DNA from 3 places in the Nocardia lasii genome. Region 1 is predicted to be linked to each of the others. Evidence: riboswitches for the same ligand, from Rfam matches in the RefSeq annotation. Region 1 holds a riboswitch; each other region holds the start of a gene.
What was found. A riboswitch is a leader RNA that binds a small molecule or an ion and turns the genes downstream of it on or off. The one in region 1 is predicted to bind S-adenosylmethionine.
Positions count from the first base shown of each region.

Region 2: linked by a shared signal. The riboswitch ahead of ACFP3H_RS21080 (ABC transporter substrate-binding protein) and the one ahead of ACFP3H_RS20565 (rhodanese-like domain-containing protein) in region 1 are both predicted to bind S-adenosylmethionine.
Region 3: linked by a shared signal. The riboswitch ahead of ACFP3H_RS00885 (bifunctional o-acetylhomoserine/o-acetylserine sulfhydrylase) and the one ahead of ACFP3H_RS20565 (rhodanese-like domain-containing protein) in region 1 are both predicted to bind S-adenosylmethionine.

Region 1 is NZ_JBHSQN010000014.1:8,124-10,377, forward strand. It holds gene ACFP3H_RS20555 (FAD-dependent oxidoreductase) at 1-556, opposite strand, end outside; gene ACFP3H_RS20560 (Rv0361 family membrane protein) at 736-1,194, shown strand; SAM riboswitch class IV at 1,240-1,358, shown strand; gene ACFP3H_RS20565 (rhodanese-like domain-containing protein) at 1,376-1,792, shown strand; gene ACFP3H_RS20570 (O-succinylhomoserine sulfhydrylase) at 1,803-2,254, shown strand, end outside.
Region 2 is NZ_JBHSQN010000014.1:109,806-112,059, reverse strand. It holds gene ACFP3H_RS21080 (ABC transporter substrate-binding protein) at 1-879, opposite strand, end outside; SAM riboswitch class IV at 900-1,014, opposite strand; gene ACFP3H_RS21075 (FMN-dependent NADH-azoreductase) at 1,224-1,850, shown strand; gene ACFP3H_RS21070 (MFS transporter) at 1,828-2,254, shown strand, end outside.
Region 3 is NZ_JBHSQN010000001.1:171,857-174,110, forward strand. It holds gene ACFP3H_RS00875 (MFS transporter) at 1-47, opposite strand, end outside; gene ACFP3H_RS00880 (TetR family transcriptional regulator) at 183-896, shown strand; SAM riboswitch class IV at 961-1,071, shown strand; gene ACFP3H_RS00885 (bifunctional o-acetylhomoserine/o-acetylserine sulfhydrylase) at 1,154-2,254, shown strand, end outside.

The sequences.
Region 1 (2,254 bases):
CCTCGTAGACGTTCGGCGGGATCTCGGTCGGCAGCAGTTCGTCGCCGGTCTTGGCCAGCACGCGCGCCACGTCCAGGGCGACGTTGCCGACACCGAGCACCGCGACCTTCTCGGCCTCGAGGGGCCAGCTACGCGGCACGTCCGGGTGGCCGTCGTACCAGGACACGAAGTCGGCGGCACCGTAGGAACCGTCGAGTTCGATGCCGGGGATGCCGAGGGCGCGGTCGGCGTTGGCGCCGGTGGAGAAGATGACCGCGTCGTAGAACTGACGCAGATCGTCGAGGGTGATGTCGGTGCCGTAGTCGATGTTGCCGAGCAGGCGCACCTGGTCCTTGTCGAGGACCTTGTGCAGGGCGGTGATGATGCCCTTGATGCGCGGGTGATCGGGGGCGACGCCGTAGCGGATCAGACCGAAGGGCGCGGGCATGCGCTCGTAGAGGTCGATGCTCACGTCGGCATCGGACTTCATCAACGCGTCGGCGGCGTAGATACCGGCCGGTCCCGCACCCACGATCGCGATGCGAAGCGGGCGAGTCGCTGCACTCTGTTCGGTCATCTTTACGCGCACCCTTTGGTCGAGAACTGATTTGACGGCGTCGACTTAGCTTAGGCTAAGTCGACTCACCGGCTTACTGGCAGCTGCCATCCACCGCAATCCTGGCGATTCTATCTGCGGTGTTGTCGCTACCCGGCGCGCGGTCGGAGCTGCCCGCTCGGGTCTGTCAGGATTACAGCATGAACGAGGAGCAAACAGGTTCGGATGACAAACCCATCGTGGTGGATCAGACCGACAAGCGTTCCATCGTCCCGTTCGTCGCCGCCGCGGCGGTGGCGATCCTGGTGCTCATCGGCATCGTGGCGGGCGGACTGCTCGCCCCCGCTGAGAAAAATGTCACAGAGGCCGACCGACTCGCGGCCGCCGTCACCAACTATATCGACGCCCGCTCCCGCAGCGACCTGCGTCCGCCCACCGGCGTCGCCTGCCCCGGCTTCGACGAGGAGAAATCCGGCCTCGCCGAGCGCCTCGGCGGCCCGAAATCCACCGTCACGATCGACGGCAGGGGCTTCACCGACGCCACCGTCAACGGCGACCGCGCCAAAATCGACGCCACCATCGACGTCAACGGCACCGACACCACCGACACCTGGAAACTGACCAGGGTCGACGGCGCGTGGCTGGTCTGCGATTTCTGAATCGTTTGACACGGTGACCGGTGGCGAGGCAATCTCAGATCGCAAGGTCATGAGTGCCAGCGACAAGCCCCGGCTCGCTGGTCGGCAACCCTCCTCCGCGGTGGGGTGCTCCGGGTGACGACCTGGCCGTGTGTTCCGGAGTTCCGGCACGGCAAGAGCGGGTTCACGCAGGAGGATCGACATGACATACGCCGGCGATATCACCCCTGAGAAGGCGTGGGAGCTGCTCACCGAGCACCCCGGCGCCGTGCTGGTCGACGTGCGCACCGAGGGCGAGTGGGCCGCCATCGGCATCCCCGACACCAGCTCGATCGACCGCCCCGCCCATTTCATCGAATGGGTCGACGGCACCGGCACCCGCAATCCCGCCTTCGACGCGCAGCTCGAGCGGGCCCTGGCGGGCCGCCCCGACGACGCCCCCGTGGTGTTCCTGTGTCGCTCCGGTCAGCGCTCCATCGGCGCCGCGACCGTGGCGACCGCCGCCGGTTTCGCCCCGTCCTACAACGTGCTCGACGGTTTCGAGGGTGGCCCCGACGCGTTCGGTCGGCGTGGCAGCGTGGGCTGGCGCGCGGTCGGCCTGCCGTGGCGTCAGGCATAAGGAGAAAAGCATGATCACCGGTGGTTCGTTCGACAAGCCACTGCCCGAGGGCGTCGGCCCCGCCACGCTCGGCGTGCGCGGCGGGCTGCGCCGTTCCGGCTTCGAGGAGACCTCCGAGGCGCTGTACCTGACCTCGGGTTTCGTCTACGAGAGCGCCGAGGCCGCCGAAGCCTCCTTCACCGGCGAGGTCGAGCACTTCGTCTACTCCCGCTACGGCAATCCCACCGTCGCCATGTTCGAGGAGCGCATCCGCCTGCTCGACGGCGCCGAGGCCGCTTTCGCCACCGCCTCCGGCATGTCCGCGGTGTTCACCGCGCTGGGCGCGCTGCTGCAGGCGGGCGACCGGCTCGTCGCCGCGCGCAGCCTGTTCGGTTCGTGCTTCGTGGTGTGCAACGAGATCCTGCCGCGCTGGGGCATCGAAACCGTCTTCGTCGACGGTGACGACCTCGAGCAGTGGGAGCA
Region 2 (2,254 bases), 100 kb from region 1:
GTCGGGGTCCGAGGGGCTGAAGATGCCGTTGACGATGTCGCCCTCGGCAGCCGCACCGGCCAGCGAGATGAACTGCGGGGTGTTCTGGCCACCGAAGAACTGACCGGAGAAGCCCACGTCACGCAGCTGCTTGACCACCAGCGCGCCGTCGGGGCCGTAGCCCAGGTGCACGAACGCCTCGGGGTTGGCCTCGCGGCCCTTGATCAGGATCGGCTTCACATCGGTGGAGTCGGGCAGGATCGGCGAGGAGTAGACGATCTCCACGCCCTTCTCCTTGGCGAACTTCTCGAAGAAGGTGAAAGCCTGCTTGCCCCAGTCGGTTTCGAGGTAGACGACCGAGACCTTCTTGGCCTTCTTCGACACCCACTCGGCATTGCGCTCCTGGAACACATCCAGGGTGATCGAGGGGCTCCACGAGTACTCGCCGCCCTTGGTGAAGTCCACCGCGGAGTTGGTGAAGCCGTACTGGACGAGCTTGCCGCGGTTGTAGATCGGCGAGGCCGCGATCGAGGCGGGCGAGGAGAAATCGCCCAGCTCGGCGATGATGGACTTGTCGTCGACGAACTTGGTGGCGATCGGGACGGTCTGCTTGGGGTCGGACTGGGAGTCCTCCCACTTCAGCTCGACCTTGCGCCCGTTGATGCCACCGGCCGCGTTGACCTCCTCCAAGGCCAGATCGAAGCCCTGCTGCCACAGGCGACCGTACTCGGCCGAGGGCCCGGTCTTCGGACCCGAGACACCGAAATACACCGGGCCGTCAGCGGATTCGCCACTGCCGGAATCACTGCACCCGACCACCGCGGCCGCCACGGTGAGCGCGGCCAGCGCGCCCGCCACGATCTTGACACGACGGCGCGAGCCGAGAGAGAACTTGCTCATTGCTGGTTTTTCCTTCTTGGATACAGCGCTTGCGATACCTGATCGATATCGCCTGGTCGTCACCCGGGGCACCCCACCGCAAGCGAGGGTTGCCGATCAGCGAGCCGGGGCTCGAAACTGCTGATACTCGTGACCGTGGGGCGAAATGTAGCAGCGGATTCGGCAGTGCCCCGGGTACCCGATGTGGTTGCGGGGCAGTCGGATACCGGGCTAGCTGCGACAATCCGCGCGTACGTCGTTGGGATCAGCTCGAGACAAAAGAACGCGGTCGCGGCGGGTGCGGTGATCGGCGCAGGATGCGACAAATCATTGTCGTCGACGGCCCCGATCGGTACTTCTAGTCCATGACCACTCTGCTGCACATCAATGCTTCCGCACGTGGCGAACTCAGCCAATCCCGCTCTATCGCAACGACTTTCATCGAAGCGCTCGCGACGAAGGATCACGATCTGACGGTCGACACCCTCGACCTGTTCGAGGCGGGCCTACCCGACTTCGGCACGCACGCCGCCGCCGCCAAACTGGCGGTGTTCACCGGCTCCGAGCAGACCCCCGAACAGGTCGCCGCCTGGGAGCGGGCGCGCGCGGTGTTCGACCGGTTCGCCGCCGCCGACCTCTACGTGCTCAACCTGCCGATCTGGAACCACGGGCTGCCCTACATCCTCAAGCAGTACATCGACATCGTCACCCAGCCCGGCTGGGCGTTCGGTTTCGACCCCGAACTCGGCTACAGCGGCCTGCTCGAGGGCAAGCGCGCGGTCACCGTGTTCACCGCGGGCGTGCACCAGCCGGGCGTGCCGATCGAGTTCGGCAGCGACTACGCCACCCCCTACGTGCACGACTGGCTGCGCTTCGTCGGCGTGAAGGACGTCGCGGAACTGCGGCTCGCGCCGACCGTGCTCACCGAGGACCCGCAGGTCGGGTTCGCCGCGGCGCAGGAGCGAGCGCGTGAGCTCGCCGGCGACTACTGAGACGGCGGAGCGGGGGTGGGCGCCGACGGGGAGAACAGTCGCGACGATCTGTGCCGTAGGGATTCTCGTCGTCGGCCAGCTCTACGTGGTGCTGCCGGTGCTCGGCGATCTGGCCGCGGAGTGGGGCACCTCCCGCGCCGCGGCCACCTGGACAACGACTGCGTTCGGGCTCGCCTACGGCGCCGGGTTCCTGGTCACCGGCCCGCTCTCGGACCGGTGGGGTCGTCGCCCGGTGATCGTCGGGGGCCTGGCGGCGACAACCTTGTCCACCCTTGTGGTGATCGCGGCGCCGAGTCTGAGCGCCGGGCTCGCCGCGCGGGTGGTACAGGGCCTGACGGCTTCCTTCTTCGCGCCCGCCGCGTTCGCCTACCTGGCCGAACGCATCGCACCGCGGCGTCGAGTCC
Region 3 (2,254 bases), on a different contig from region 1:
CTCTGTTGGGAATCACCATGTTTCGTTTCCAGCTCGGTGTCGGTCACCGGTACTCCTCATCCGTCGATCAGCGTCGACTCATCCTGGCACCGCAAGACAATTGGCGTCAAGAGAAAAATGTCTGACTGCGCCAATTGGCTGGTTGGGACAGACAAATCGGACGGGCCGGTAGACTGACCCGCATGCTGGACTCGACCCCTCCGATCAGCGCCGACCGGACCGCCGAACCGGCCCCCGCGGCGCCACTGGGCCTGCGCGAACGCAAGAAACTCCAGACCAGGGCGGCCATCGTCACGGTCGGCCTCGACCTGTGCGAATCCCAGGGCTTCGACGCGACGACGGTCGAGCAGATCGCCGCGGGCGCCGACGTGTCCCCGCGCACCGTGAACCGGTACTTCGCGCTCAAGGAAGACATCGTGCTCGCCCCGATCGACGACTTCGGGACCTCGGTCGCCGAGGCGCTGCGCGGGTGGCCGCCGGGCAACGACCTGCAGGCCCTGTGCGGGGCCTACCTCGAGACGATCCAGGCCGAGGCGGGCGCCGACGGGGTGCGCTTCCTACGCCAGTTCCTGCAGATGCAGCGGATCATGCGCGCGAGTCAGGCGGTGAACGCGCGCGCGCTGGAATACGCCGAGAAGAAGAACGTGGCGGTGTGCGCGCAACTCGCCGAGCGCCTCGGCACCACGCCCGACGATTTCATGGTCAAGCTGGTGGCCGGGATCTGGCAGATGATGTGCCACATCTCGATGGCCGACACCGAGGCCGCGCTGGCCGAGGCGACCCCCGAAGCCGCCGTGCGAACGACCCGGCACGCGGTGCTGCGCGCCTATCACGGCCTGCGCCACGCCTGCGGCGCACCGGTGGACGACACACCCGGATTCGGCCTCGACGAGTGATCTCGGCGAGAAAATCCGGGGGAAGTTTCCGCGCGCGGGGAATGTCCGGTTAACATGACGGCAAGGTCATGAGTACCAGCGCCAAGCCCCGGCTCGCTGGTCGGCAACCCTCCAGCTGCGGTGGGGTGCTCCGGGTGATGACCGGGCTCTCGAAAGTCGAGAGCAAGCGCGCCCCGCAGGAGGACCCCATGTGTTGTTGTTCGTCGATCCGACCCATCTGACGAAATACCCCCGACGCACAAAACTGGAGTACTGACATGTCCGACTCTGTCCTGCCCGAGAACTGGTCCTTCGAGACCAAGCAGGTCCACGCCGGCCAGTCCCCCGACGCGAGCACCAACGCGCGGGCACTGCCGATCTACCAGACGACGTCCTATGTCTTCCGCGACACCGATCACGCCGCCGCGCTGTTCGGTCTCGCCGAGCCGGGCAACATCTACACCCGCATCATGAACCCCACCCAGGACGCGGTCGAGCAGCGGGTCGCCGCGCTCGAGGGCGGCGTCGCGGCGCTGCTGCTGGCCTCGGGCCAGGCCGCCGAGACCTACGCGATCCTGAACCTGGCCAGTGCGGGCGACCACATCGTGTCCAGCCCGCACCTCTACGGCGGCACCTACAACCTGTTCCACTACTCGCTGCCCAAGCTCGGCATCGAGGTCTCCTTCGTCGAGGATCCCGACGATCTGGCGCAGTGGCAGGCCGCCATCCGCCCGAACACCAAGGCGTTTTTCGGCGAGACCATCGCCAACCCGAGCAGCGCGGTGTTCGACATCCCCGGCGTGGCCGGTGTCGCGCACGAGAACGGCCTCCCGCTCATCGTCGACAACACCGTCGCCACCCCCTACCTGATCCAGCCGCTGGCCCACGGCGCCGACATCGTCGTGCACTCGGCCACCAAGTACCTCGGCGGCCACGGTGCGGCCGTGGCCGGGGTGATCGTCGACGGCGGCACCTTCGACTGGACCGTGCGCGACGCCGACGGCAAGCCCCGCTTCCCCGGTTTCACCGAGCCCGACCCCAGCTACAACGGGGTGGTGTTCGCCGATCTCGGCGCGCCCGCGTTCGCGCTCAAGGCCCGCGTGCAGCTGCTGCGCGACCTCGGCGCGGCCGTCTCGCCGTTCAACGCGTTCCTCATCGCCCAGGGCATCGAGACCCTGAGCCTGCGGGTGGAACGCCACGTCAGCAATGCCGAGGCCGTGGCGAAGTTCGTGGCCGAGCAGCCCGGCGTCGACGCGGTGCACTACGCGGGCCTCGAGTCCTCGCCGTGGCACGCGCGGGCCAAGGAGCTGGCGCCCAAGGGCGCGGGCGCGATCGTCTCGTTCGAGCTGGCCGGCGGGGTCGACGCGGGCAAGAAGTTC